DNA from 2 places in the Rhodococcus sp. PBTS 1 genome. Region 1 is predicted to be linked to the other one. Evidence: predicted binding sites of a transcription regulator. Region 1 holds the regulator's gene; the other holds the start of a gene.

Region 1 (15,107 bases):
ATCGTGTCTACGCCGCGTACGACGCACTTCTCCAAAGCCTGCCGTCGGCCCGCCGATCCGGTGACGACGTGCGGGAGATCGCGTGGATGATCGAGGAACTGCGGGTCAACCTGTTCGCGCAGGCCCTCGGCACTGCCTACCCGGTGTCCGAGAAACGGGTCCTGAAAGCAATCGACGCCGTGCGCACGGCGCGGCGCTGACGTCGGCTCAGGCCGTGCTCGACACCGTGTCCTCGCCCCGCTGATGCCGGCGAAGTTCGTCGATCTCGCGTTCGAAGTCCTCGGCGCTGCTGAACGAGCGGTAGACCGACGCGAAACGCAGGTAGGCCACCTCGTCCAGGTCGCGCAGCGGACCGAGGATGGCGAGTCCGACCTCGTTGCTGGGGATCTCCGCGGAGCCAGAGGCGCGGACGGTGTCCTCGACCTGCTGCGCGAGGAGGACGAGAGCATCGTTGTCGACGTCGCGGCCCTGGCACGCGCGACGCACACCCTTGATCACCTTGTCACGACTGAAGGGTTCGCTGACGCCGCTCCGCTTGACCACGGACAGCACCGCCGTCTCGACGGTGGTGAACCGGCGACCGCACTCGGGACACGACCGCCGACGGCGGATCGCCTGCCCCTCGTCCGCCTCACGAGAATCGACCACGCGCGAGTCGGGGTGACGGCAGAACGGGCAGTGCATGTGGCGGTGACCCCTCGGTGCTCACGGGACGATTCCGTTCCGTACGGACGGTGCGACGTCGTCGCCGACGCCGCGCACCAGCCTACCGAGGGCCGTGCCACGATCGATCAGCGCGGGGACACGCCGAGGTCGAGTTGCTCCACGACGGTCGGCTGCGGCGGAACGTCGGCGGCCCGCAGGTTGGCCACTCCGACGAGCCCGAGGGCCGTTGCCGCTGTGACCAGAACCACAGCGGCGACCGACGCGAGACCCCGGACCGGCCGAGACACGTGCGGTGCACGCGACACCCCGACCGAGTGGCCGACGTACTCGACCGCGCCGGCGTGCGGGCGACGCACGTCGCGCGAGACGGCACGACGGCGTACGGGAGCAGACCGACGCGGCGCGGGGGCCGCGGCGCGCTCGGCCGTGGCCACGGAACCCCAGTAGGACTCGTCGTCGCAGGTCCAGCGATCGACGGACGGGCGAGAGGTCGCTCCGACTCGAGCGCCGCGAACGGTCTGCAGTTCGGTACTGATCACGACAACCACTCCTCGTGGGTAGGCGGTGGTCCCCCGGCGAGCAGAACACCCACCGGCGTTCGGCCATTCCGTTCGACCACGCGTTCGAAGGAACGCATGTTCGATGTATAGCAGGGCGGTCCGACACAGTCCACGAAATCGCGACACGGATCGAACAGGTGTTTGATCACCGATCGAATCCGGTCTAACTTCTACTCACGACGTCGCATCGGACACCGGGGCACCAGACGCCCCATCCGCACCACCGTCCGGCGCGCCCAGCAGCACCCGCCCGCCCCGGGCCGGCCACCGATGGAGGTTCACAGCATGACCGACGAGAGCTCGTCCGCCACGAGTACCGATTCCGGCCTGACCGAGCGGCAACGTCGCGTTCTCGAGGTCATCCGGGCCTCCGTCACCGAGCGTGGTTACCCGCCGAGCATCCGCGAGATCGGCGACGCCGTGGGCCTGACCTCGACCTCCTCGGTCGCGCACCAACTACGGACGCTCGAGAAGAAGGGCTTCCTGCGCCGCGACCCGAACCGGCCCCGCGCGGTCGACGTCCGCCTGCCGGGCGAGAACGGACGGCCGGACGAGGTGGCCTCGACGGGCGACGCCCCCACCGTCGAGCCCGCCGCCCGCGACGCCGGCGCCGAGTCGGACGCCCTGCCCGCGCCCACCTTCGTCCCGGTTCTCGGGCGCATCGCAGCCGGCGGTCCCATCCTGGCCGAGCAAGCCGTCGAAGAGGTGTTCCCCCTCCCGCGCGAACTGGTCGGCTCCGGTTCGCTCTTCTTGCTGCGGGTGGTCGGCGAGTCCATGATCGACGCGGCGATCTGCGACGGTGACTGGGTGGTCGTCCGGCAGCAGAACGTCGCGGACAACGGAGACATCGTCGCCGCCATGATCGACGGCGAGGCCACGGTCAAGACGTTCAAGCGCACCGGCGGCGACGTGTGGCTGCTCCCCCACAACCCGCTCTTCGAACCCATTCCCGGCAACGACGCCGTGATCCTCGGCAAGGTCGTCACCGTGATGCGCAAGCTCTGATCGTCCCCCGACGACGGCGAGAGCCGGCACCGTTCTCGGTGCCGGCTCTCGTCGTTCGTCCGCGAGGGTCAGAGATCCAGGCCCCGCCCGATGATCTCCTTCATGATCTCCGTGGTGCCGCCGTAGATGGTCTGCACGCGAGAGTCCATGTACGCCTTGGCGATCGGGTATTCCTTCATGTAGCCGTATCCACCGTGGAGCTGCAGGCACCGGTCGATGATCTTGACCTGGTTCTCCGTGGTCCACCACTTGGCCATAGCGGCTTCCTGCACGGTGAGCTCGCCCGCGTTGAGCTGCTCGATGTACTTGTCCACCATGATGCGGACAGCAGTGGCCTCGGTGGCGCACTCGGCCAGGACGAACCGGGTGTTCTGGAACTTCCCGATCGGCTTGCCGAAAGCCTTGCGGTCCTTGCAGTACTGCACCGTCATCTCGATCGAGCGCTCGATGGCAGCGGCCGCGACCACGGCGATGGACAGCCGCTCCTGCGGAAGGTTCTGCATGAGGTAGATGAAGCCCATCCCCTCCTCGCCCAGCATGTTCGCCGCCGGCACCCGGACGTCGGTGAAGCTGAGCTCGGCCGTGTCCTGGGCCTTCATGCCGATCTTGTCGAGGTTGCGGCCCCGCTCGAACCCGGGCATGTCGCGCTCGACGCCGAAGATGCTGAATCCCTGGGCGCCCTTCTCGGGATCGGTGCAGGCCACGACGAGGACCAGGTCGGCGTTGATGCCGTTGGTGATGAACGTCTTCGAGCCGTTGAGCACCCAGTCGTCACCGTCGCGGACGGCGCGCGTCTTGATGCCCTGCAGGTCGCTGCCGGTGCCGGGCTCGGTCATCGCGATGGCGGTGATGAGCTCGCCCGAGCAGAATCCGGGCAGCCAGCGCTGCTTCTGCTCCTCGTTGGTGAGCTCGATCAGGTAGGGCGCGACGACGTCGTTGTGCAGGGTGAACCCGATGCCGCTGTAGCCGCCGAACGTGGTCTCCTCGGTGACGATCGCGTTGTAGCGGAAGTCCTTCACGCCGCCGCCGCCGTACTCCTCCGGCACGGCCATGCCCAGGAAGCCCTGCTTGCCGGCCTCGACCCACACGCCGCGGTCGACGATGTTCTGCTCTTCCCACTCCGCGTGATGCGGTGCGACGTGCTGCTCGAGGAACTTCTTGTACGAGCTGCGGAACAGATCGTGCTCGGGCTCGAACAACGTGCGCTTCATGACTCTCCTCGTGTGACGTGAGTTACCACTTCACGGTAGGTCGGAGCACGAAGGGCGTCGATGACCTGTGCGAGCGCGTTCGGTGACCACCGCCGACCGGATCGTGTGCAGATATCGGCGTCCAGCGCGGATTACTGCACACGATTCTCGCGGCGGACGGCTCGATTGTGCCGGGCGTGCAGGACCACGTCGGGCAGGACGACCGGAGCCGCCGCGAGAAGGAACCACCACGACCCGGTCGCCCGAACGAGCCCGCCCGCGGCGACGGCGGCACACGACCCCGCCGCACTCTGCACCAGGTCGCGATCGCGGCGCCTGACCGGTGGCTCACGCCACCACGGCACCCGCCGCCCGGCGTTCTCCCGCAGCACCCGACGCGCCCCGACGACGCTCAGCATCAGGCCGACGACCATCGCCCCGACCCCGAGGATCAGTCCGACCGCAGTCGGACCGAGCCACGCGAGCCCGACGATCGCGACCGGGACGACGGCGGACAGGGCGGATTTCCACGCCGGCGTCGACGGCCATTCCTCGGGCGCGACGCTCACCGGACGCATCGGGTCGAGCCCGGAGAGACCGATCCGTTCCGAGTCCATACCTCACGGTCTCACGACTCAGCGGACGGTGCGCCCCGCCAACGCGCGCAGGATCGGGTAGCCCACCAGGATCCCCACCGACCCCCAGACGATGCCGCCGAGCTCGACGGACCCGATGGTCAGCGTCAGATCGCCGATCCCGGCGACCAGCGCGGCCGCGGCGACCATCAGGTTGACGGGCCGGGTGAAGTCGACGTTCGCCTCCTGCCAGATCCGCACGCCGAGCAGCCCGATGAGCCCGTAGAGCACCAGGGTCGCGCCGCCGATGACGCCGCCGGGCACAGTGAAGACCAGGGCACCGAACTTCGGCGAGAAGGCCAGGACCAGCGCCGTCGCGGCCGCGACCCAGTAGGCGGCCGTCGAGTACACGCGGGTGGCGGCCATGACGCCGATGTTCTCGGCGTAGGTCGTCGTGCCCGAACCGCCACCGGCGCCGGCGAGCGCGGTGGCGACGCCGTCGGCCACGAGGGCATCGCCGGCGACGTCGTCGAGGGAGCGGCCGGTCATGGCGGCGACCGCCTTGACGTGACCGACGTTCTCGGCGACCAGGACCACGACGACGGGCAGGGCGACCAGCACGGCGGAGAGCTGGAACGACGGCCCGGTGAAGGTCGGGACGCCGACCCACGCGGCCTCCCGCAGCGCGTCGACCCGGGCCGGATCGAGCGCGCCGGTCAGTGCGCCGAAGACCCAGCCGACGACGACGCCGACCAGGATGCCGAGCCTCCCGATCAAGCCGGGGACGGCCACGGTGACCAGCAGGATCGCCACGAGGGTGACGGTGGCGACCAGCGGCTGCGACTCGTAGGACGTCACGGCGGTGCCGGCGAGATTGAGTCCGATCAGCGCGACGATGGCGCCGGTGAGCAGGGGCGGCATGGCGGCGTCGAGCGCACGACTCCCGGCCACCTTGACCAGCACGCCGACGGCGGCGAGAGCGACACCGACGACCAGCACGGCACCGAGCTGGGCCGCCGGACCGTCGCCCGCGGTGGCGGCTAGCGGCGCGATGAAGGCGAACGACGAGCCGAGGTAGCTCGGTACCCGGCCCCGCGTGATCAGCAGGAACAGCGCGGTGCCGAGGCCGGAGAAGAACAGCGTCGTGGTGACCGGGAAGCCGGTGATGGTCGGCACGAGCAGCGTCGCACCGAACATCGCGACGACGTGCTGCATGCCGATGCCGACGGTGCGCGGCCAGGACAGACGTTCGTCGGGGGCGACGACACCGTCGGCGGCCACGCTCCGGCCGTCACCGTGCAGGGTCCACCGGGGGACGAGGCGGGAGCGCGACGAGGCGCGGGGTGCGGTCACGAGTCGTCATGATGACACGGACCGGCCCCCGGGCTCAGCCCAGGACGGCCGACGCCGCCTCCCGCGCCTCCAGGGGTCCTGCGGTGCCGAGGACCGCGCGGGCGGCCTCGCGGCACTGTTCGAGCGTGACCTGCCCCAGCCGAGCACCGACTCCGGCCACCGCGGCCGACGCCGCCGACAGGCTGGTGACGCCGAACCCGACCAGGACGCAGGCGAGCAGCGGGTCCGCGGCGGCCTCACCGCAGACGCCCACCGGCTTGCCCGCGGCAGCTCCGGCCTCGGCGGCGCGGGCGACGAGAGCGAGCACCGCGGGCTGCCACGGGTCGGTCAGGGCGGCGAGGTCGGCGGACATCCGGTCGGCGGCCATCGTGTACTGCGCGAGATCGTTGGTGCCGATCGACAGGAAGTCGACGTGCTCGAGGATGCGGTCGGCGAGCAGCGCGGCCGCGGGGACCTCGATCATCACGCCGGGGGTCAGACCGCGCTCGCGCACGTCCGCGGCGAAGGCCTTCGCTTCGTCGGCGGTCGCGATCATGGGGGCCATCACCCACGGCGACGACGACGTGGCCTCGGCGGCGGCGGCGATGGCGTCGAGCTGGCGATGCAGGATGCCGCGGTCGGCGGCGGCGATGCGAATACCGCGCACGCCGAGCGCCGGGTTGGCCTCGTCGGGATGGGTGGCGAAACGCAGTGGCTTGTCGGATCCGGCGTCGAGCGTGCGGACGACGACCTTGTGGCCTTCGAACGCGGTGAGCACCTCGCCGTAGATGTCGGCCTGCTCGGCGACGGTCGGTTCGACGTCGCGGTCGAGGAAGCTCAGCTCGGTGCGGAACAGACCCACCCCGTCCGCGGCGGTCGTGCGGGCCGCGCGGGCACCGGCACCGTCCTGCACGTTGGCGAGGATGTCGACGTGGTGGCCGTCGGACGTCCGGCCCGGGCCCGTCCACTCGGCGACGCGGGCGAGGTGGGCGGCGGACTCGTCGACGGCGCGGCGGGCCTCCTCGGCGTCGGGATCGACCGAGAGGAGTCCGGTGGTGCCGTCCACCATGACGGCGGTGCCGGCAGCGACGTCGTCGAGGCCGGCCACGGCGACGACGCACGGAATGCCCAGCTGACGGGCGATGATCGCGGTGTGACTGGTGGGGCCGCCGAGCGAGGTGGCCAACGCGACGACGAGCGTCGGGTCGAGGCCGGCGGTGTCGGCGGGGGCGAGATCCTCGGCGAGCAGCACGGACGGCTGCGCGGGCGTGGGAACGCCGGGCTCGGGCAGGCCGGAGAGCTCGGCGAGCACGCGGTCGCAGATGTCCATCAGGTCGGTGATGCGCTCGGCCATGCGTCCGCCGAGCTTGGCGAACATGGCGACGAACTGGTCGGTAGCGGCCACGGCCGCATAGGCGGCGTCGGCGCCGCCCTTGATCGCCTTGGCACCGGCACCGAGCCAGCCGCGGTCCTCGGCCATGGCCGCGTTGGCGGCGAGGACCTCGGACGCGGACCCGGTCGCGAGCGCCGCGCGGGCCTGCAGACGAGCGCCGACGGCCTTCGCCGCGGCACGGAAACGCTCGACCTCGGATTCGCGAGAGTCCTCGCCGATCTCGCGCGCAGCGTCGGGTCGGGTGGGGCGCGGGGCGGGACGGACGACGGGCCCGTACCCGACACCGGGAACGACGGGGGTCCCGTGGAGCGTGCGCGCGTCGGTCCGCGAGTCGGTCACGGTGGTGGATCCCGTCATGTCGTTCCTCCTGCTGTGTGTCTGTGTGCTGTTGCCGTGGACGCACACCGTCGAAACGTGTGTGCGTCGCGTCTCGGCTCGCGACTGGTGTGATCGAGATTACGCGAACCTCTTGACATGTCAACAGAGACGGGCGTAAAACAACATAAACCAACAACAAACCCACGGATCGGAGGGGCGGAGGTGACCACGACCATGTACGCGGAAGAGCGGCAGAACGCCATCGCGGGCCTCATCGGCCAGCGCGGTCGCGTATCCGTCGCCGACCTCGCGGACACCTTCGGCGTGACCACCGAGACCGTGCGGCGCGATCTGGCTGCGCTCGATCGCATGGGCGTCGTGCGCCGGGTCCACGGCGGCGCCGTTCCCGTCACCACCATCGCGACCGTCGAGAAGGGCCTGGCCGAACGCGAGCACACGCGGACACAGGAGAAGGACCGCATCGCGGCCGCGGCCGTCCGGTTCCTTCCCGACGCCGGCGGCAGCGTGGCGCTCGACGCCGGCACCACCACCGGACGCCTCGCCGCACTGGTCCCGGTCGACGTCGAACTCACCGTCGTGACCAACTCCCTGCCCATCGCCCAGCGACTCGCCACGGTGCCGTCTCTGTCGCTCCATCTCGCCGGCGGGCGCGTCCGCGGCGTCACGCAGGCGACGGTCGGTGAGGACGCGGTGCGCACCTTCACGACCCTGCGCGTCGACGTCGCCTTCCTCGGCACCAACGCCCTCAGCGTCGCCCACGGCCTGTCCACCCCGGACACCGAGGAAGCCGCGGTCAAGCGCGCCATGGCCGCCGCCGCCGACCGCGTGGTCGTGGTCGCGGACTCCGCCAAGATCGGCCTCGAGTACTTCATGTCCTTCGCCGCACTCGACGGCGTCGACGTCCTGGTCACCGACGACGGCATCACCGATGCCGACTGCACCCGTCTGCAGCAACACGGATTGGAGGTGGTGGTCGCATGATCCTCACCCTGACGGCCAACCCCAGCATGGACCGCACCGTCACGCTCGACGCGGCGCTCCAGCGCGGCGCCGTCCATCGCGCCACCACCACGACCACCGATCCCGGCGGCAAGGGTGTCAACGTCGCCCGCGTCCTCACCGCCGCCGGCCGGCCGTGCACCGCCGTGCTGCCCGGAACCGGCTCGGACCCCCTGCTCGGGGCGCTCGGCGCCCTGGGCGTGCGCTACCACGCCGTCCCGACGACGGGTCTCGCTCGCACCAATCTCACCGTGAGCGAACCCGACGGCACCACCACCAAGATCAACGAGCCCGGCACGGCGCTCGCCCCCGAGACCGTCGCCGGTCTCACCGCCTCGGTGCGCGAACTCGCGCAGCGCGCCCAGTGGGTCGTGCTGTCCGGTTCGGTCCCGCCCGGCGTCGACGCGGGGTGGTACGGCGACCTGGTGGCGGCGGTACGCGAGACGTCGGCGCGCGTCGCCGTGGACACCTCGGACGCTCCCCTGCTCGCACTCGCGGCAGGCTTCCCGCGGACCGCGCCGGACCTGATCAAGCCGAACGCCGAGGAGCTCGGACAGCTCACCGGACGCGACGGCGAGGTCCTCGAACACGCTGCAGCACAGGGCGATCCGATGCCCACGGTCGAGGCCGCCCGGATTCTCGTCGACCGCGGCGTCGGCGCCGTGCTCGCGACCCTGGGCGCCTCCGGTGCCGTCCTGGTCACCGCGACGGGCGCCTGGTTCGCCACCCCTCCCCCGATCACCCCGCGCAGCACCGTCGGCGCGGGCGATTCGTCCCTGGCCGGGTACGTGCTGGCCGACCTCGACGGTGCGGACGGTGCCGGGCGACTCGCCCGGGCCGTCGCCTACGGATCGGCAGCCGCCGCTCTGCCCGGCACCCGCCTCCCCACTCCCACCGACGTCCACGTCGACGCCGTTCCCGTTCGATCGCTTTCCCTGCCCGGCTCGTCCGCCCTCGCTCGACACACCTCCTGAGGAAATGAACATGTCCACTCCCACCACGGATGCACCCGGCATCATCGCGGAGGATCTGATCCTTCTCGACGCCGATCTCGGTGCCGACAAGAACGCCGTCATCGAGCGGCTGGCCGGTGTCCTCGCCGACGCCGGTCGAGCCACCGACTCCGCCGCGTTGCTCGACGCCGCCCTCGCACGCGAGGCGCAGTCGGCGACCGGACTGCCCGGCGGCATCGCCATCCCGCACTGCCGATCGGCCGCGGTCACCACCGCGTCCCTCGGGTTCGCCCGGGTGTCGCCGAAGGTCGATTTCGGCGCCCCCGACGGCGATGCCGACCTGGTCTTCCTCATCGCGGCCCCCGAGGGCGCCGGGGCCGAGCACATGAAGCTGCTCTCCTCGCTCGCCCGTGCGCTGGTCAAGCCGGCCTTCGTGACCTCGCTGCGCGAGGCCCGCACCCCGGCCGAGGTGGTGACGCTCGTCCAGGACGTGCTCGCCCCCAAGCCCGCCGGCACCTCCACGGCCACCGCCGCGTCCGCCGCCTCGGCCACCGCAGCCTCCACCCCGGTGAGCACGGCGAAGTCCGAGACCCCCGACACCGCCGCCGCGACGTCGTCGTCGGCGCCGAAGCACATCGTCGCCATCACTGCGTGCCCCACGGGTATCGCCCACACCTACATGGCGGCCGACTCGCTGAAGGACGCCGGCGACCGCGCCGGCGTCACCGTGCACGTCGAGACCCAGGGCTCGTCGGGCTCCACCGCCCTTGATCCGCAGCTGATCGCCTCGGCCACCGCCGTCATCTTCGCGACCGACGTGGGCGTCAAGGGCCGCGAGCGCTTCGCCGGCAAGCCGGTGATCGAGTCCGGCGTCAAGCGCGCCATCAACGAGCCCGACACGATGGTCGCCGAGGCCCTGCGTGCCGGTGACGATCCGTCGGCGGCCCGCGTGTCGGGCTCCGCTCCCGCCGCGGGCGCCGCCGCGTCCACCGGTGGCCTCGGCTGGGGCACGCGCCTGCGTCAGATCCTGCTGACCGGCGTGAGCTACATGATCCCGTTCGTCGCGGCGGGCGGTCTGCTCATCGCGCTCGGCTTCCTGCTCGGCGGCTACCAGATCACCGAGGTCGCCGAGGACGTCGTCCTGAACAACAGCCTGCAGAACCTGCCGGACGGGGGTCTCGCGACCTACCTCGGCGCGGTCCTGTTCCAGCTCGGCAGTCTGGCGTTCTCGTTCCTCGTCCCGGCGCTGGCGGGCTACATCGCCTTCGCCATCGCCGATCGACCCGGCATCGCACCCGGCTTCACCGCCGGTGCCGTGGCCGTCCTGGTCGGCGCGGGCTTCATCGGCGGTCTGGTCGGCGGCCTCATCGCCGGCTTCGTCGCCCTGTGGATCAGCCGCATCTCCGTGCCGTCGTGGCTGCGCGGCCTCATGCCCGTCGTCATCATCCCGCTCGGCGCGACCCTCGTGGTCGGCGGCCTGATGTTCCTGGTGCTCGGCCGTCCGCTGGCCGCCATCACCTCCGGCCTCACCAACTGGCTCAACGGCCTGTCCGGCTCGTCCGTCATCATCCTCGGCATCATCCTCGGCCTGATGATGTGCTTCGACCTCGGTGGCCCGGTCAACAAGGCCGCCTACGCCTTCGCCACCGCGGGCCTCGCCATCGACAACGAGGCGTCGCTGCGCATCATGGCCGCGGTCATGGCCGCCGGCATGGTGCCCCCGCTGGCCATGGCCATCTCCTCGACGGTGCTGCGCCCGAAGCTCTACAGCGCCGCCGAGCGCGAGAACGGCAAGGCCGCCTGGCTGCTGGGATCGGCGTTCATCTCCGAGGGTGCCATCCCGTTCGCGGCTACCGACCCGCTCCGCGTCATCCCGTCGATGATGGCCGGTGGTGCGGTGACCGGCGCGCTGATCATGGCCTTCGGGGTCACCCTCAGCGCCCCCCACGGCGGCATCTTCGTCGCCTTCGCGATGAACAACATCCTGCTGTTCCTCCTCGCGTTGGCCATCGGTGCCGTGGTGTCGGCCGTGCTGGTCACCACCGCCAAGCAGTTCGCCGGTAAGAAGGATTCCGAGCTGGTCGACGATCGCGTCGCCGTCGCAGCCTGATTCCTGACACGATCGACCCCACCACACGCACGACACACGAGGAGCAGTTCATGCCCAGCACCACCGTCGCCGTCGGATCCGCCATCGGCCTGCACGCCCGCCCCGCCGCCGTGATCGCCGAAGCGGTCGCCGACTCCGGCGTGGACGTCACGCTCGAGGTCGCGGACGCCGAGCCCGTGGACGGCGGGTCCGCGCTGATGATCATGACCCTCGGCGCGACCAAGGGCACCGAGGTCACCGTCACCGCCGACGATCAGGCCACGGTCGACAAGATCGCGGCGCTGGTCGCCTCCGACCTCGACGCCTGACCGTCCGAGAAGAATCGGGTGCAGTAACCCACCGTCACGGTGGGTTACTGCACCCGATTTCTGCGTTCCGGGCCCGGTCAGCGCCGTCGGAACACGCGCACGACGAGCAGGGCGGTGACCCCGACGATTACCAGCACCGACGCCGCGGCCACGACGAGCGGCACGAGAATCGACGACGTCGGCTCGGCCGGGGCCTCCTCGGTGTCGGCCACGGGCGCCGGATTCGACGTCCGGTCCGGTGCGATGTCGGCCGCGCGCAGGACGTCGACGGGCGGCAGCGGGGCCGCCGAATCGAGGCCCAGCTCGGAGGCCAGCAGCAGATCCCCGTCGGCGGTGAACGCCGCGGCCTCGCCCTGGGGCCGTGCGGGCGCGGCGACCACGCGGTCCGCGGGCCGGCCCAGCGCACCGGCGACGTCGCCGTCCGGGACCGACCACAGGTAGACGTCGGTGTAGGTCCGCAGCGCCGCGAGCGTTCCGTCCGCGGTGACGGCGCCGCCGGTCACCAGACTCGACCCGACGAGCAAGGGCGGCCCACCGGCGGTTCCGGTGTCGTCGGGAACGAACTCGGCCACGCGCCGCAGCGCGGTCGGTCCGGGAGTCGGCAGGTCCGCCACGGCGACGTCGGTGGTGTAGACGCCGCTGCCGGCACCGTCCTTCGTGACGATCACCGGGCGTCCGTCGCCGCCGATCAGCAGCGCTTCGGCGTCGTGCGCCCCGTCCGGGTACGTCAGCCGCGCCAGGTCGCCCGCCCCGGTCTCGGGGTCGAGGCGGACCAGGCCCACCGTGTCGCGTCGACGGTCGTTGTCGCCGATGTCGGCGAGGACGAGCCGACCGTCGACGGACGCGAGATCCTCGACGTCGTAGGGGTCGACGGGGTTCGGGATCCACCGTGTGACGGCGCAGGACGGATCCAATTGCGCCACACGGTTGTCCGCCCCGCTGTCCCCGATGGCGTATACCGTCTCCCCGATCACGGTGAGGCCGGAAAGCTCGGCCAGACCGGGATCGGTGGGCGTGCAATACACCTCGCCCTGCGCCGCAGCCTCGCCCTGCGCAGCAGCGATGCCCGGCGCGAGCACCGCGGCTCCCACCGCGACCGCGACGGGCAGCGCCGCCCTACGCACTGTGGGCGTATCGAGCGAGCTGCGACGCCAGCGCGGTGGGTACCGTCGCGTCGATGCGCGTGCCGCCCGACTCGTGCGACGTCGACGCGATCCGACCGTCCGCGTGGATGCGAGACACCAGGTCTCCGCGGTCGTAGGGCACCAGCACGCTGACGGACACCTCCGGCGGACGCACGAGTTCCCCAAGGCGGGTCCGCAGCTCGTCGATGCCCTCGCCGGTCTTCGCGGAGACGAAGACGGCGCCGGGCAACAGACCGCGCAGCTGCGTGAGCGTCACCGGGTCGGCGGCGTCGATCTTGTTGACCACGATCAGTTCCTCGGGCGCGGCCGCGTTCTGTTCGCGGATCACCTCGACGATCACCTCGCGAACCGCTTCGATCTGCCCGATCGGCAGGGCGTCGGACCCGTCGACCACGTGCATGAGCAGGTCGCCGTCCACCACTTCCTCGAGCGTCGACCGGAAGGCCTCGACCAGCTGCGTCGGCAGGTGACGCACGAAACCGACGGTGTCGGTGAGCACGCACTCGCGGCCGTCGTCCAGCGTGGCCTTGCGCGTGGTCGGATCCAGCGTCGCGAACAGTGCGTTCTGCACCAGCACGCCCGATCCGGTCAGGGCGTTGAGCAGGCTGGACTTGCCGGCGTTGGTGTATCCGACGATCGCGACGGACGGCACGTTGCCCTGCAGTCGCCGCTCGCGCTTGGTGTCGCGCGCCTGCTTCATGCCGCGAATCTCGCGGCGGAGCTTGGCCATCCGCTCGCGGATGCGACGGCGATCGGTCTCGATCTTCGTCTCACCGGGACCACGCAGACCCACACCGCCGTTGCTGCCGGCGCGGCCACCGGCCTGCCGGGACATCGACTCGCCCCAGCCGCGCAGCCGCGGGAGCATGTACTCCATCTGGGCCAGGGCGACCTGCGCCTTGCCCTCGCGGGACGAGGCGTGCTGGGCGAAGATGTCGAGGATCAGGGCGGTGCGGTCGATCACCTTGACCTTGACGATCTTCTCCAGCGCCGTCAGCTGCGCCGGGGTCAGTTCACCGTCGCAGATGACGGTGTCCGCACCGGTGGCGATCACCACCTCGCGCAGTTCCTTCGCCTTGCCGGAGCCGATGTAGGTGGACGCGTCGGGCCGATCGCGCCGCTGGACGAGGCCCTCGAGGACCTCGGATCCCGCGGTCTCGGCGAGCGCCGCGAGTTCGGTCATCGAGGACTCCGCCTCCTCGGCGGATCCGGAGGTCCAGACCCCCACCAGCACGACGCGCTCGAGGCGCAACTGCCGGTACTCGACCTCGGTGATGTCGGTGAGCTCGGTGGACAGACCGGCGACGCGCCGGAGTGCGCTCCGGTCCTCGAGCTGCATCTCGCCGGTGGACCAGGTGTTCTCGTGTGCCTCGTCCGCGTCGGCGCGTGGAGTCTCGCTGCGCGTGGGCTGTGCATTCGTTGTCGTCATACGTCGTCCATGATCCACGAACGCAGCGCCGTGTGCACGGGCATTTCGGTGTGACACGGACGGCGCCGGTCACCGGCACGCTACGACGCGTGCGCCGCCCGGGACTCGAGCCCGGCCCACCAGGAGGCGGACACCGTCCCCGAGGCGAGCAGTACCGACGGTCCGCGCAGCGTCGCGCGGCCGTCGGCGACCCGGACGACGACGTCGCCGCCGGGCACGGTGACGGTCAACTCGCCGTCGGTGCGCCCGTCGGCTCGCAGGGCGGCGGCGGCCGCGGCGACGGTCCCGGTCCCGCAGGAGCGGGTCTCCCCGACACCGCGTTCGAACACCCGCATGTGGACGCGATCCGCCCGCGCGGCGGTGACGAACTCGACGTTCACTCCGTGCGGGAACACCGCGTGGTCGTACTCGGGCGCCCGTGACAGGTCCAGGGCGGCCAGTCCGTCGGCGTCGAGGTCGGTCGACACGCACGCCAGGTGCGGATTGCCGACGTCGATGCCCGTTCCGCTCCAGCGGCGCCCACCCAGCACCGCGGACGACGCCTCGGTGATGCGCACGGGACCCATGTCGACCGTCACCTGCGCGTCGGTGTCGCCCACGTCGTGCACGATCACCGGGCGGGCGCCGGCCCGCGATCCGACGACGAAGCGGTCCGCGGCCGACAGCCCGGCGGAGCGCACGTAGTGCGCGAACACTCGGACTCCGTTGCCGCACATCTCCGCGACGGACCCGTCGGCGTTGCGGTAGTCCATGAACCAGTCGTCGGCGGCGACCCCGTCCGGCAGTGCGCTCAGCACCCCGCGCTCGCGCAGGGCGCCGGCGGTGGCGACGCGCAGCACGCCGTCCGCGCCGAGGCCCGCGCGGCGATCGCACAGCGTGCGCACCCGCTCCTCGGTGAGGTCGAGCCGCGCGTCGGGGTCCTCCAGCACGACGAAGTCGTTCTCGGTGCCGTGGCCCTTCGCGAAGGCGATGCCGGTGGTCATGACGACGAGTCTCCCACGACCGAACGCAGACCCGGTCGACGCTGACGGGCGATCTCGTAGAGTCCCACCGCCCCGGCGGACGGTGCGCCCAGCGAACTGGCCGTCCCCCCGATCGGGATG
Region 2 (15,107 bases), 1.0 Mb from region 1:
CCCAGGATCGGGTAGTACCAGTCCATCGCGTACGTCGTCTTCGGCACGAAGGCGTCGGGATGGTGCCGCAGGACGTGACCGAGCCGGCCGACGGCGACCTCCCAATCCGGTTGCGGGTCACCGATGTACGCGGCGAGCGCCAGAGCGCAGCGCAGACTGTGGTGGATGCTGGCGTTGCCGGTGAGCAGGGCGTCGACGTTCGGTCCGTTGGGCCCGGCCGCCCAGCCGATCTCCCCCCGGTCGGTCTGGAGCGACAGCACGAAGTCGACGGCCCGCTGCACGGTGGGCCACAGCGCGAGCGCGAACGCGTCGTCGCCCGTCACCAGGAAGTGATGCCACACTCCGACCGCGACGTACGCGCAGAAGTTGGTGTCCGAGCCCGCGTCCTCCACGACGCCGGCGCGGGTCTGCAGCGGCCAGGACCCGTCCTCGCGCTGCGTGCGCCGACACCACTCGTAGGCGGCGTCGGCTTCCTCGGTGAAACCGGCCGCCGACAGCGCCATCGCCGCCTCCACGTGGTCCCATGGGTCCTCGTGGCCCGCGGGCGACCAGGGGATGACACCCGACCGGAGCTGGACTGCGGCAATGGATTCGGCGGTGTCACGACACTGCTCGGCCGTGAGCACCCCGGGGACGGCGGGAACGTCGGGGGTCGGCCGGCTCACGACGCCGCCTCGTCTCCGTCGGCCTGCGGGGCCGGCGGCTTGCGGAGGTAGATCACCACCGACTTGCCGATCACCGGGTCGAGCAGGCGCTCCGCCCAGCGCGTCGCCGCGGGGGCTTTCATCATGTCCCACACCAACATCGAGTGGTAGGAGCGCACGAGTCGGTTGTCGTTCTCGTTCACACCCACCGCGCACTTGAGCCACCAGTAGGGAGCGTGCAGTGCGTGGGCGTGGTGCGTGTGCGTGACCTCCAAGCCGGCGTCGCTCAGAGCCTTGCGCAGGTCGCTCGCCCGGTAGATGCGGACGTGGCCGCCCTCGTTCGCGTGGTACTCGTCGGACAGCGCCCAGCAGATGCGTTCGGGCAGCCACCGAGGCACGCTGACCGCCACGGTGCCGCCCGGCCGGACGACGCGGGCGATCTCGGCGATGGCGGCGCGATCGTTCGGAATGTGTTCGAGCATTTCGGAGACGACGACGCCGTCGAAGTGACCGTCCGGGAACGGCAGGGCGAGCGCGTCTCCCACCACCGTCTCCGCGGAGGCCGATGCGGGCACCTGCCCTTCGGCCTCCATCGCGCCGAACATGACCTTCACCTCGTCGAGCTCCGCCGCGTTCTGATCGAACGCCACGACGTGCGCACCGCGTCGGTAGAGCTCGTACGAGTGCCGACCGAGGCCGCACCCGATGTCGATCACCCGGTCACCGGCACCGAAGCCGAGTCGGTCGAAGTCCATCGTCAACATGTGCGGCGTCGCTCCCTCTCGTGCTGCGCGGCGATCGCCGCGCGATAGACCTCCACCGTGGCGGCGGCGACCGCCGGCCACGAGAACGTCGATTCCGCTCGCGCTCGACCGCGCTGCCCCATGGCGACGCGACGGTCGGGGTCGTCCAGTGCGGCGGCCAGCGCCGCGGCGAGCGCCTCGCTGTCCCCCGGCTCGACGAGGTCGGCGCACTCCCCGTCCGGTCCGACCACCTCGGGAATCGCCCCCGTGCGACTCACCACCAGGGGCGTACCGCAGGACATGGCTTCGACGGTCGGCAGCGAGAAACCCTCGTACAGGGACGGAACGCACGCCACCTCGGCCCCCGCCAGGACGGTCGCGAGTTCCTCGTCGGTCAGGCCGGCGTGGACGGTCACCGCGTCGCCCAACCCCAGCCGCTCGATGGTGCGACGCGTCGGGCCCGCCGGATCGATGGTCGACACCAGGTCGACGGTGACGTCACGTTCGGTGCGCAGTTTCGCCACGGCCTCGAGCAGGTGCCGGACGCCTTTCAGGGCGACGTCGGCGCTGGCGACGGCGACGATCCGTCCCGGTACCCGCTCCCCGCGGGGCCGGAACACGGTGGTGTCGACCCCCAGCGGAATCACCGACACCACGTTCTCTCGCACCCCGAACGCGTCGACGATGTCGTCGGCCGAGCTTCGCGACACCGTGATCACGTGTCCGACCCGACGCGCGACTCGCCGCTGCATCGCGAGGAATCCGTACCACCGCCGCAGCGTGATTCGACGCCGCCAGGACGCGGCGGCGAGGTCCAGGTCTCGATCGCGGGTGATCGGGTGATGAATCGTCGCCACCCAGGGTCGCCGGAGGCGCAGCAGTCCGTAGCTCAGCGACTGATTGTCGTGCACCACATCGAAATCCGCCGCGCGACGCCGGAGGAGACGGGCCGCCCGCAGGCCGAACGTGAGGGGCTCGGGGAAGCCCGCGGTCCACATGGTCAGGACCTCGAGCACGTCGATCCAGTCCCGGATCTCGGAGGGCCGGGGCGTGCGGAACGGGTCCGGTTCGCGATACAGATCGAGGCTGGGAACGCGGGTCAGCGTGATCCGGGGGTCGAGCACGGGGTAGGGCTGCCCCGAGAACACCTCGACGGTGTGGCCGGCATCGATGAGCGCCTTGCCGAGCCGAGCGACGTACACGCCCTGACCACCCACGTGGGGCTTGCTCCGGTACGACAGCAGAGCGATGCGCACGAGCCTCCCCGACCGTCGTGGTGCACCGGCACGTCCATGTCCGGTGTGCGACTTGTCTACCACCCGAGCACGGACCGATCGCGCACTCACCCCGGCCTCCGGGACTTTCCGGTCGTCGCCGGGTTCGTGCGTGCGTGTCGTCGACTCTGTCGGTGGGTGCCGATACACTCGAACATACGAGCGACTGGGGGGTCGAAGGCATGGGCAGTGTGCAGGTGGGGGCAGGTGCCGTTCCGTGGGCGGCGCTCGATCACGCCGCGCTCGGCCTGCCCGCCACCACCGACCTCCCCTCCCCGCAGGCGCTGGACGCGCTGGTCCACGCGACGGCGGGGGTGGCCTACCTGAAGTGGTTCGAGTACCAGCTCGCCGCCGCGATGCACGCCGAACTGGTGGAACCGTTCGAGGACGAGGACCGGCGTGAGCTCGACGCGTTCACCCGCTGCGCCGCCACCATCGCCACCACGTTGTCGATCACACAGGGGGCTGCCCGCACCCTGCTCACCGACGCCGTCGCCCTCCGCGACCGCCTCCCTCGGGTGGCGGAATGCCTGCGGGACGGGGTCGTCACCCCGCATCACATCCGCACCATCGTCTCCCGCACCGAACTCATCGAAGGGCAGTGCTACGCCGCGTTGGTCGACGCCGACATCGCCCGTGCTCTCCGCAGAGCGGGGTCGTGGTCGCCGGCGCGGATGGAGGCCATGGTCGACACGATGGTCGACCGCCGTGATCCCGATGCCGTCCGAGCCCGGCGGGAGAAGGCGAAGCGGAATCGGGAGTTCACCGTCGAGATGGGCCGTGACGGTTTGGCGTCGGCGACGGACACCCGGCCGGCGGAGGACATCGTCGCGCTCCACGCGGCCGTGCGACGGTTGGCCGCGCAGGTGTGCCCGAAGGACACCCGATCCAAGGCCGCGCGGGCCTCCGATGCGCATTACGCGTTGATCACCCGAACCGGATTCGGGTGCGACTGCGACCGCCCCATCACCGACTGCCGCTACAAGAACATCGACCTGACCAAGTTCGCGGCGACCGCGCCCCGCATCGTGATCCATCTGGTCACCGACACCACCACCCTCACCGGCCCCGTCCCCGCGCCCGAGAACGAGAGGGTCTGCCGGTCACCGCAGCACCTCCCCCGACCGGATCTGGCCGTGGACACCTCCGCGTCGGTGACGACCGAACCGTCCGCGGCGGAACCCGTTGCGTCGGAGCCTGCTGCAGCAGAAACTGTTGCGCCGGAGATCGTTGCACAGGGAACCGTTGCTACTGAGCCCGTTGCGTCGGAAACGGCTGCGGCACAGTCGGTGTCACCGGATCGCGTCGACGTCTCTGCGGACCGTGATGCGGCCGCCAGTGACGCTGCGGTGGACCACACCCGCGGGTGCGAGGAACCCATGGGCATGGACTTCGTCGACGGCGTCGGATTCCTGGCCGGCATCGGCATCGTCTCCGGCGCCCACGTCCGCGACCTCGCCGCCGACCCCGGCACGATCATCCGGCCGTTGGGTGACGGCACCGACACCCCACTGCCGGCAACGCAACCGTCGAACCCCTACCGGCCCTCCGCAGCCCTGGATGCGTACATCCGTGCGCGGGATCTGTTCTGCACCTGGCCCGGCTGCAACCGATTAGCGTGGGACGGCGACCTCGACCACATCACCGAATACGACCACACCCACCCCGAGCGGGGCGGGCGTACCAGCGCGACCGGACTCGGCGCCAAATGCCGCTTCCACCACCTACTCAAGACGTTCGCCGACTTCGTCGACGACCAGTACCCCGACCCCACCGACCCGAGCCGATTGATCCGCACCATCGCCATCCCCGACGGGCGCACCGTCCTCGGACCGGCGTTCACCGGACACGACGTCCACCCCGGACTGGACACCATCGTCTTCGGCGACCCACCCACCGCGAGCAGGCTGACGCCCAAACCGGTAGAACGCCAACGACCCGCTCCACGCACCGAGCAGAAACACGCCCGCCGCCGACAGGAGCGAAACCGCAACCGACTCCGCAGGGTCATCCCACCGGACGACACCCCACCCCCGTTCTAGAAACGTAGGGCGCTCAGGCGACGTCGTCGATCGTCGGCCGTCGTACAGCTAGAGCGGCAACGCCGTCTCTCTGGCCGCACCGACGGCTGCCGGTGGGGTGACGCGACGGAACCATTCGGTGCCGAACACCACGGCCAGGACGTCACGCTCCATGGCCAGGAAGGGCCCGAAATCGCCGATCTGCGACTCGTGCACCTGCATCGCGGCGCGCTTGGCATCGAGCACGGCCGTCACGTCCACCGCGGTGGTCAGTTCCGACTCCGGCAGCCCGAACGCCTCCACGTCCGGACGCGGGCCCGACTGTCCCGTCTGCCCTGCCTCGGCACCGTCCGGCTGCTCGTTCCAGGCGGGGTTGGCCTCCATCAGCATGCGCATGTGGTCCCGGTTCATGGTTGCCTCGTAGACGTACGGCACTCCGGCGAGGGCACCCGCCCGGGTGCCGACGTGGTGTACCTGCACGTGGTCCGGATGCCCGTAGCCACCGTTCGGGTCGTACACCGTCAGCACGGTCGCACTTTCCTCGCGCAGCACCTCGGCCAGCGTCGCGGCAGCCTCCTCGACGTCCACCGTCGCGAACGCCCCGGGAGCCGTATTGCCTTCCGTCCCGGCCATTCCCGAGTCCGCGTAGCCCAGGTTCACCACGCGATGCACCCCGAGCACCGCAGCCGAGGCCGCCACCTCGGCCTGCCGTCGTTGCACCAGCGTCTCGCCCTCGTCCAGCAGCCCGTCCGGCACCTCGCCCAGCGCCCCGTCGGTGGCGGTCACCAGTACCACCCGGTGACCGGCGTCGGATGCGGACCGCATGACACCCCCGGTGCCGAAGACCTCGTCGTCGGGATGCGCGTGGAAACACACCAGCGTGCTCATCGCCCCATCGAAGCACAGCAGACGGCGGGCGAGGGTTCGACCGCCCGGCGTCCGGGAACGCCGTGTCCATGAGCAACGACACCACGGTCGACGACGTCTGGGACGACTGGAAGGACGCGGTCAATCTCACTGCCAAGCAACTGGACGAGTGGCTCGACACCGACGAATCGAAGTCCGTCGGCGATTCCTCCGACGGCGAGTCCACCGGACACGCCATGGGCCGGGAGATCGTGCGAATTCTCGGCACGAAGAAGGCGGACCTCACCGACGACGACGCTGCGAAGATGAAGAAAGTGGTCGGCTACGTGCACCGCCACAGCGCCCAGGGGCCGAAGAAGGACGTCGAGAACTCGCGGTGGCGGTACTCGTTGATGAACTGGGGGCACGACCCGCTGAAGTAGGCCCGCCCCAGCCACTCTCGTAGGCGAAGCACGGCATCCGACGCCGGTTCGGGCGAAGTATTCGTAGCCGACCCGGCGAAGTATTCGTAGCCGACCCGGCTGTGGATGTTTCCGAAGATCGGATACGGTCAATTCCACGACCACGTCCGGGTGTCGATTCTCCGGTGTCGTGCTTCGCCGTTCATCCACCAGCGGCTGTCCGTTGTCGAGACCGCAGCAGGGATGGATGTCTCATGAGAGTTGCCTTGGTGTCCGCGCACGCCGATCCTCGGGCGCCCCTGGGCGGAATCGATTCCGGCGGTCAGAACGCGCACGTCGACGCGCTGGCGGCGGCGTTGACCGGCCGCGGTCACAGCGTGACCGTGTACACCCGATGCGCCGACCCCACCGCCCCGTCCGAGCTCGACACCGCCGGCGGTTACCGCGTGTCGTACGTCCCCGCCGGGCCGCCGGGGCCGCTGGCGAAGGAAGACCTCGTCCCGCATCTCGGTGATTTCGCCGACGGGCTCGCGAGCCGCTGGGCGATCGAGCGACCCGACGTCGTTCATGCCCACTACTGGACGTCCGCTTTCGCCGCGCGGCTCGCCACCCGCTCGCGTCCCGTGCCGACCGTGGTCACGTTCCACACGTTGGCCGAGGCGGCCCGACGGAACCGCGGTGATCGCAGTCCCGACACCGTCGCCCGCGGCAAGGTGGAGAAGCTCCTCGCGCGCACCGCGACCCGGGTGGTGGCCACCGCGTCGGAGGACGTCGGCGACCTTGTTCGTCTCGGCGTTCCGCGCCGGTCGATCTCCGTGATCCCGGCCGGCGTCGACCTGGACACGTTTCGTCCGGCCCCGATCGCTCCGAGCGGTCGTCCGCCCCGGCGGCACCGTCTCGCCGCCGCGGGACGATTGGTGCCGCGCAAGGGATTCGATCTGACCATCGCCGCTCTGGCCGCGATCCCCGACGCCGAGCTGAGCATCGCCGCGGGTGCGAACACCGACGTCGCGTCCGACCCGGAGGCTCGGCGGCTGACCGACCTCGCACGCACTCACGGCGTCGCCGATCGTGTACGTATCGGTCCCATCCCCCGCGACCGCATGCCGGACTTCTGGCGCGCCGCGGACCTTGCCGTGTTCACCCCCGGGTACGAGCCGTTCGGCATCTCCGCGGTCGAGGCCATGGCCTGCGGGACGCCGGTGGTCGCCTCGGCGGTCGGCGGGTTGCTCGACACGGTCATCGACGGCGTCACCGGGGTCCTGGTTCCGCGGCGCAGCCCGGGTGCGGTCGCCGAGGCTGTCCGCCGTCTGTTTAACGACGACGGCCGTCGCACCGGGTTCGGGATGTCGGCGGCGGACCGGGCGCGGGCGCGGTACTCGCTCGAGCACATCGCCCTGGACACCGAGCGCGTCTACACGGACGCGCTGCCGGAGCCGGCGGCCGACGACGACCCCGAGGGCGCCGAGGGCACCGACCGCGCCGTGGCCCCGACCGGCCGACTCGACCCCGTGCGGTGAGGGCTGCTTGAATGGTTGGTCGAACGCAGAGCCCGTACGTACGGGCCGGGAAAGGCAGGATGTCGATGTCGGTCGCCGAGAACTCCACGGACTCGTTCCGTGTCGACACCGAATTGCAGAACGGGGCAGCGATCCTCACGGTCGTCGGAGAACTCGACCTGGCGACGGCGCCGATCCTGCAGGACGCGGTGGACGCGGTGCGGGGCGAAGCCACCGAGGCGCTCGTCGTCGATCTCACCGGAGTCGAGTTCCTGGCCTCGGCCGGCATGACCGTGCTCGTCCAGTCCCATCAGTCCGTTCCCGACGGCGTCGTCTTCTCCGTCGTGGCCACCGGTGCTGCGACCGCCCGCCCGCTGCAGCTGGTGGGCCTCGACGAGACGTTCCCGATCCACGCGTCCCGGCAGGACGCCCTCGCGGCCACGGGCGACGCCCGTCGGTCCGATTTCGCCTGACCGCCGCTTCGAGGTGAGGGACCCACGATCCGGGGGTACTACTCCCGCTGTGATCGACGCCGAGACCCCGATGCCGGGGCCCGAACCCCTGGTACTGACCGACCTCGACGCCGACCCGCGCCGCATCTCCGACGTCCGTGTCGTCCTGTCCCGGTGGCTGTCGGCCGGAGCCGTCGAGCCCGACCGGGTGCCGGACGTCGTCCTCGCGGTGTACGAGGCCATGGCCAACGTCGTCGAACACGCGTACACCTCGTCGTCCCACCGCGGGGTGTTCGACCTGCGTGCGGAGCACACGGCCGATTCCGGTCGACTCGAGATCGCCGTCCGTGATCACGGTGCCTGGTCGTCCAGCGAACCCGGCCCCCTCCGCGGGCGGGGACTGCCGCTCATCGAGACGCTGACCGACGACGTGACGGTCACGTCCGCGGCCACGGGCACCGAGGTCGTCATGCGCTGGGACCGTGCCGACGCGGTCGGCGTGCGGGGTGCACAAAGCTCCCGCGATCTCGTAGACTGAGGCCGCACGACAGCACGTCGAACTCGCACCGACCGGGGTTCCGCCTCCTCCAGACCCGGGGAGAGCACTCGCTTTCGCTCTCTGTCCACCCTGGAGGCATCATGACCGCTCTGCACGATTCCCCCGTCGACCCTCCCGACCTCGAGGTCCGGTCGTCCACGACGCCCGATCCCGCCGCCGTGGTCGAGACCGCTCGCCTCGCCGCGATCTCCCGCTACGACGTTCTGGGCAACCCACCCGACGGCGCGTTCGATCGCATCGCCCGTCTGGCCGCGCGGTGGATGGGCACAGCGTTCGCGTCGGTCACCATCGTCGACTCGGATCACATCTGGTTCGCCGCCCGCCACGGCGACGGCATTCCGGACCGCGTCCCGCGCGAGGACGGCCTGTGCTCCTCCGCGATCGCGCACGACGGGGTCTACGTCGTCCCCGACGCTCGGTGCCACGGCCCGGCCGCGAGGAATTCTCTCGTGCACGGACAGGCGGGTATCCGGTTCTACGCAGGCGCCCCGATCGTCACGGCAGACGGCCACCGGCTCGGGACCGTCAACGTCTTCGACACCGTGGCCCGCGATCCCGCCGACATCGCCGACGTCGACGTGCTGGCCGACCTCGCCGCCGTCGTGGTGGACGAACTGGAACTGCGCCTGTCCGCGATGACCACGGTGCGGGACGAGCGCGCCCTGCGTACGCGTGCCGAGTCGGACACCGTCGAGATCACCGACTACGCCGCCGTGCTGCAGCGCACCCTGTTGCCGCCGTCGTTGCCCAGAATCGACGGCCTCACCCTCGCGTCGCATTATCACGCGGTCTCCCCGCTACAGGTGGGCGGCGATTTCTACGACGTCTTCGCGCTCGGTGACGGCCGATGGGCGTTCTTCCTCGGTGACGTCCAGGGCCACGGGGCCGGCGCCGCGTCGGCCACCTCGTTGGTTCGGTACACCCTGCGCGCGGCCGCGCTGCACCAGCCGGATCCCGCGGAGGGTCTCGCCGAGCTCAACCAGGTGCTCATGCTCGACCCCACGCAGAACCGGTTCTGCACCGTCCTCTTCGGTATCGCGACACCCGACCCGCGCGGCGGTTTTCGCATCACGTTGGCCACCGGCGGACACCCACCGGCCCTGCTCCTCGATCCCGACACCGAGGACGTTCACGAAATCCGTTCCAGTACCGGCATGTTCGTCGGAGCCCTGGAGAAGGCGAACTTCAGTGCGTGCAGCTTCCGGCTCGCCCCCGGGCAGACGCTGCTGCTCTACACGGACGGCATCACCGAGGCGCGTCCGGACGGGCGCACCATGTTCGGCGAGGAGGGACTCGTCCACTTCGTGCGGCAGCGTCTCGGACGTCCGGTCGACGACGTGGTCGAGGACCTCGTCGACCTCATTCCCGGACTGCGTCCGATCGACGACATCGCGTTGCTCGCCCTCGGCGCCTGACGGTCACTAGCGGGCGCGCTCCCGCCCGTGGTCGCGCAGCAGCCGAAGTGAGTGCTCGATGGTCGCCGCGAGCACCTCGGGCGGATCACCGTCGAACACTACTCGTTCGGCGGTGACCTCACCGTGGTCGGCGAGGCCGAACCACACCGTCCCCGCCGGCACGTCTTCATCGGTGTCCGGCCCGGCCTCGCCCGTCACGGCGACCGCCAGGTTGGCACCGGTCAGGTCAGCCACCCCGGCCGCCATCGCGCGGGCGGATGCCTCGCTGACCACCGGCCCGTCGGGGACGCGCAGCAGACCGTGCTTGACCTCCTCCGCATAGGCGACGACGCCGCCGCGGAACCAGCGGCCCGACGAGGGAGCGCGACCGAGGTTGGCGGCGATGTTCCCCGCGGTGAGCGACTCGGCCGTGGCGATGCGCAGGCCGGCGCGGTCGGCGAGGTCGGCGATCTCCGCACACAGGTCCTCGAGGTCGGCGTCGCTGTCGACCCGTTCCTCCGGCTGCGCGGCGTCTCCCTCGATGCGTTCGGTCGACATTCGGGTCGTTCCTCCTCGGGCGGTGACGTGGCGGGCCGATCGAAGCCCCGAGGCTCACGGCTTCCCCGGCCGACCGAGCGCAAACACCCTCGGCGAATCGCGGCGAACGGCGCTAGCGTTGACCCATGAGCAGCCTTCGAGACACCATTCGCGCCGAACTGAACGTCCGGTCCTCCATCGACCCGGCCGCCGAAATCGACTCCCGCGTGGCGTTTCTCGCGGATTACGTCGCGGCCACCGGGACCGCCGGCTTCGTGCTCGGCATCAGCGGCGGTCAGGACAGCACCCTCACGGGTCGGCTGTGTCAGCTGGCCGCGGAGCGGGCACGCGAGGCCGGACACGACGTCCGATTCCTCGCGGTGCGTCTGCCCTACGGGCAGCAGGCCGACGAGGACGACGCCGTGATCGCCCTCGACTTCATCCGACCCGACGAGACGGTGCGCGTCGACATCAAGGCCTCCGCCGACGGCGCGGGCACCGCCGCGGCCGCCGCGTTGGGCGTCGACCGGCTGCGAGACTTCGTGCGGGGCAACATCAAGGCCCGTGAGCGCATGGTCGCGCAGTACGCCCTGGCAGGCGAACGCAACCTCCTGGTGGTCGGGACCGACCACGCCGCGGAGGCCGTCACCGGCTTCTACACCAAGTACGGTGACGGCGGCGTCGACCTCGTTCCCCTCACCGGTCTCACCAAGCGGCAGGGCGCGGCGCTGCTGCGCGAGCTGGGCGCGCCGGAGAGCACATGGAGCAAGGTCCCGACGGCGGACCTCGAGGACGACCGCCCCGCCCTTCCCGACGAGGAAGCACTCGGAGTGACCTACGCGCAGATCGACGCATATCTGGAGGGCGAGGACGTGCCCGACGACGCCGCGACGACGATCGAGAGCTGGTACGTCAGGACCCGGCACAAGCGCACGATGCCCGTCACCCCGTCGGACACCTGGTGGCGCGAGACGCACTGAACCGATTCCGGTTGCGCAGGGGACGCGGATCGTGTGTCGACACGCCCGAATGCGGGTAACAATCGTGGCGAGCGCTCGAAAAACGTGGCGTCGAAGTCATCCGCCACGCGGGTGCTCGGGAGCTCTTCTCGTTCGGGAGCTGCCGGCGATCACCCGTGCCGACGGATGCGAGGCACGTCGACAGGAGTTCACCCCATGACCCTGCACATCGAAGAACCGTCGCCCCGCGAACCGGGGCGTGCGCCGTCCGGACGTGACACCGCTCGCGAGGTCGAGACGGTGGTCTGGTCGGACGACGGAGCGACCCAAGACTGGTGGGAGAGTGTGATGTCCCGCTGCACGTCGTACGTCCCCCAACGTGACCGCCGACGTCGTGCACCGCGTCCGCCCTCGGATCGCGCCTGACCGACCGCCGACGTACCACCGCTGACGAACGAACGCCCCGGATCCGATCGGATCCGGGGCGTTCGTCGTTCGCGAGCCGTCGCGGGCATCGATCACTCGACGCCGACGACCTCCTTGGCGATGGCGGCGATCCGCGTCTGCGCGGCGGAGACGACGCTGTGGCGGTTCTTGTGCTGCTCCTCGTACGCGAGGACCGTACGGACGTCGGCGGGTGCGTCGAGGTCCTTGATCGCGGCGACGGCCGCGGAGACGTTCAAGTCGTCGTAGCCGTCGACGGGCAGCTCGTCGGCGGACAGCGAACCGGTGGCCGCGCGGGCCTTGTGGATCGCGTCGGCGACGCCCTCGGCGCCACCCTCTCGCGTGGTCTCCTCGGCGGCCTCGAGCGCCGAATCGCGGCTCGCCACCAGCGTGTCCACGGTGAGCTCGCCGGCCTTCTGGCCGCGGCCGAGCAGCTCGGCCACCTTGGTGGGCACCTCGCGTGCGGTGTCGACAGCACGGTCGACGCTGCGAGCGGACCACGTGACCGGCGTGTTGATCAAGCGCACGGCAGCGCCGGTGGCGGCCTGAATCGGCGTACGACGCAGGGCGGCCGGGCCACCGAGGGCGTCTTCGGCCAGGACGGTCGTGAGCCAGTCGACGGTCGCGGAGTGCGCGTCGATCAGGCTGTCGGCCAGCGAGACGACGGCGGTGTCGTTCGTCGCGGTGGCCAGCGCCTTGACGTACCGGGCGCGGTCGAGCAGCTGGTGCTCGAGCGCGAGGTCACCGAGCAGGGCCTCGTCGAAGGGCTGCGCCTGCTCGGCCACGGCCTTCAACGCGGCGGTGAGGCGGCCGAGCAACGGTGCGACGACGTCCGGGGTGCTCCCCAGATCGCGGATAGCGGTCGCGATGCGCTCGGATCGGGTACGTCCGTTGGCGGCGTTCTCCTCGAGCTCGCGACGCACCGCATCGGTTCGGGCCTGGACGACGCGGGTCTCGGCCACCTGCACCTCGGTGTTCGTCAACTGGAGCAGGGCGCGCAGCTGCGCGACGAGGGTTCCGCGCTGGGTGTCGATCGAGATCTGTGCCATGGTTTGCTCGAACTCCTGACGTGTCGTCGGGTGCCGCGCACGACGCGCGGCGTCGAATCGATCGGTCAGGGGTTACCTCTCGGTAGGAACGGGAAAACCCCGGTGTGGTCGACGCCATAGCAGACGGGCGCGTCCACCGCCACACCGGCCCCTGCGGTTCACAGCCGCCCCACGAGAGGTGACCGACATGAGCACCGACAGCACCGACCTCCCCGACCTCGACGCCGTTCAGGACACGATCGACGAGGCGAAGCGCGCCGCGGAGAAGGCCCCCACCGTGGACGCCCCCGACGGTCCCGCCGGCAGCAACAGCACCGATCCAGCCGGCGCGGACCAGGATCGCCTCCACGACACCGACGACGGGCCGGGTGAGCAGACGGCGGACGCCGCCGAGGCGACGCTCGACGAGTTCGGTGGCGGGGAAACGACCTCCGACGAAGGGTCGACCGAGAACGGCGGGGGCGGTCAGGGCGCTGCCTGATCGTCCCGGACCGGTGACGAGTCGAACGATCGGGCCGACAGTCGCGCGAACGCGTCGAGCAACGGCACCTGACCCACGAGGATCTTGCGCCGCGCCGTCTCCAGGTCGAACCACGCGACCCGGTCGATCTCCGGAACGACCATCGTTCGTCCCGACCGCGGGGGCCACACGATCTCCGCGTCGTTCGACCGCAACGTCGCCGGATCGAAGTCCCCGCGGACGGCGAACGCGGTGACGTACTTCGCGCGGGACTGGGCAACGGTCCCCAGGTCGTGCCACGGCCCGGTCGGCGGGGGCGAGCCGAGTTCCTCCTCGAATTCGCGCGCAGCGGCGGCGGCCGGGCCCTCGGCGGCGGGGTCGAACTCGCCCTTGGGCACCGACCAGGCGCCGTCGTCCTTGCGCGCCCAGAACGGGCCGCCCGGATGGGCGAGCAGCACCTCGGGCGCACCCTCCGCGCCGAGACGGTGAACCAGGACGCCGGCGCTGTGCTTCATCTCGTCGATGCTAGGCCCGGTCGATGTCTCCTCCGGCGGGCTCGATCACGATCCCCCCGGGTTTTCCGCGTCGTCTCACGGGTAGGTCGTGCGCGGGCCGATTCTCGCCCGACGAGAACGGCACCGGTAGCACCGATCACCGACGACAGCCGAGGAGCTGACATGACCGACGTCGCCTCACAGGGCTCGCCCCCGTCCGACGACCGCGGACACCTGACCGACCGTCAGGGCCATCCGATCTACGACAACCAGAACCAGCGCACCGTGGGGTCGCGCGGTCCGGCGACTCTGGAGAACTACCACTTCCTCGAGAAGATCAGCCACTTCGACCGGGAACGCATCCCCGAGCGCGTCGTCCACGCGCGTGGCGCGGTGGCCTACGGGTACTTCGAAGCCACGGGCACGTGGGGCGACGAGCCCATCGCGAAGTACACCCGCGCGAAACTGTTCTCCGAGAAGGGAAAACGGACCGATCTCGCGATCCGCTTCTCCACCGTCATCGGCGGGCGGGACTCGTCGGAGGCGGCGCGTGATCCGCGTGGTTTCGCGGTCAAGTTCTACACCGAGGACGGCAACTGGGACCTCGTCGGGAACAACGTCGGCGTGTTCTTCATCCGCGACGCGATCAAGTTTCCCGACGTGATCCACGCGCTCAAGCCGGATCCGGTGACGTTCCGGCAGGAGCCCGCGCGCATCTTCGACTTCATGTCGCAGACCCCCGAGGCCATGCACATGCTCGTCAATCTCTTCTCCCCGCGCGGCATTCCGGCCAATTACCGCACGCAGCAGGGCTTCGGCGTCAACACCTACAAGTGGGTCAATGCCGACGGTGAGACCCACCTGGTCAAGTACCACTGGATCCCCAAGGCCGGGGTGGCGTCGTTCACCGAGGAGGACGCGGCCGCCACCCAGGCGACCGACCTCGGACACGCCTCGAAGGACCTCTACGAGCACATCGAGCGCGGCGATTTCCCGGAATGGGAACTGCGCGTGCAGTTGATGAGCGACGACGAGCACGAGGAGCTGAACTTCGACCCGCTCGACGACACGAAGGTGTGGCCGGAGAACGACTTCCCGCCCAAGGTGGTGGGCCGCATGGTGCTGGACCGGAACGTGTCCAACCACTTCACCGAGAACGAGCAGATCTCCTTCGGCACCGGTGTCCTGGTCGACGGACTCGACTTCTCGGACGACAAGATGCTCGTCGGACGCACGTTCTCCTACTCCGACACCCAGCGGTACCGTGTCGGACCGAACTACCTTCAGCTCCCGGTCAATCAGCCCAAGGC

What was found. Region 1 encodes LexA, which represses DNA repair genes until DNA is damaged. Its sites were predicted from a motif close to CGAACANNTGTTCG; they were not measured.
Region 2: A3Q40_RS11920 (HNH endonuclease signature motif containing protein) is a predicted target of LexA. The motif match lies at 2,813-2,826, and genes of this name have one in related genera.

What each region holds. Positions count from the first base shown of each region.
Region 1 is NZ_CP015219.1:1,592,214-1,607,320, reverse strand. Features, by position in the region: gene hrpA (ATP-dependent RNA helicase HrpA) at 1-200, shown strand, start outside; gene nrdR (transcriptional regulator NrdR) at 208-684, opposite strand; gene A3Q40_RS07295 (hypothetical protein) at 792-1,205, opposite strand; gene lexA (transcriptional repressor LexA) at 1,512-2,231, shown strand; gene A3Q40_RS07285 (acyl-CoA dehydrogenase family protein) at 2,300-3,442, opposite strand; gene A3Q40_RS07280 (hypothetical protein) at 3,574-3,990, opposite strand; gene A3Q40_RS07275 (uracil-xanthine permease family protein) at 4,057-5,349, opposite strand; gene A3Q40_RS07270 (putative PEP-binding protein) at 5,384-7,078, opposite strand; gene A3Q40_RS07265 (DeoR/GlpR family DNA-binding transcription regulator) at 7,274-8,041, shown strand; gene A3Q40_RS07260 (1-phosphofructokinase family hexose kinase) at 8,038-9,033, shown strand; gene A3Q40_RS07255 (PTS fructose transporter subunit IIABC) at 9,038-11,122, shown strand; gene A3Q40_RS07250 (HPr family phosphocarrier protein) at 11,173-11,430, shown strand; gene A3Q40_RS07245 (hypothetical protein) at 11,508-12,554, opposite strand; gene hflX (GTPase HflX) at 12,547-14,004, opposite strand; gene dapF (diaminopimelate epimerase) at 14,085-14,975, opposite strand; gene A3Q40_RS07230 (TrmH family RNA methyltransferase) at 14,984-15,107, opposite strand, start outside.
Region 2 is NZ_CP015219.1:2,634,455-2,649,561, forward strand. Features, by position in the region: gene A3Q40_RS11905 (prenyltransferase) at 1-665, opposite strand, end outside; gene A3Q40_RS11910 (class I SAM-dependent methyltransferase) at 662-1,408, opposite strand; gene A3Q40_RS11915 (glycosyltransferase family 4 protein) at 1,402-2,643, opposite strand; gene A3Q40_RS11920 (HNH endonuclease signature motif containing protein) at 2,844-4,703, shown strand; gene A3Q40_RS11925 (PIG-L family deacetylase) at 4,752-5,570, opposite strand; gene A3Q40_RS11930 (DUF3140 domain-containing protein) at 5,639-5,971, shown strand; gene A3Q40_RS11935 (glycosyltransferase) at 6,205-7,470, shown strand; gene A3Q40_RS11940 (STAS domain-containing protein) at 7,536-7,922, shown strand; gene A3Q40_RS11945 (ATP-binding protein) at 7,972-8,439, shown strand; gene A3Q40_RS11950 (PP2C family protein-serine/threonine phosphatase) at 8,541-9,875, shown strand; gene A3Q40_RS11955 (CinA family protein) at 9,882-10,412, opposite strand; gene nadE (ammonia-dependent NAD(+) synthetase) at 10,538-11,371, shown strand; gene A3Q40_RS11970 (hypothetical protein) at 11,869-12,843, opposite strand; gene A3Q40_RS11975 (hypothetical protein) at 13,031-13,324, shown strand; gene A3Q40_RS11980 (NUDIX domain-containing protein) at 13,309-13,818, opposite strand; gene A3Q40_RS11985 (catalase) at 13,981-15,107, shown strand, end outside.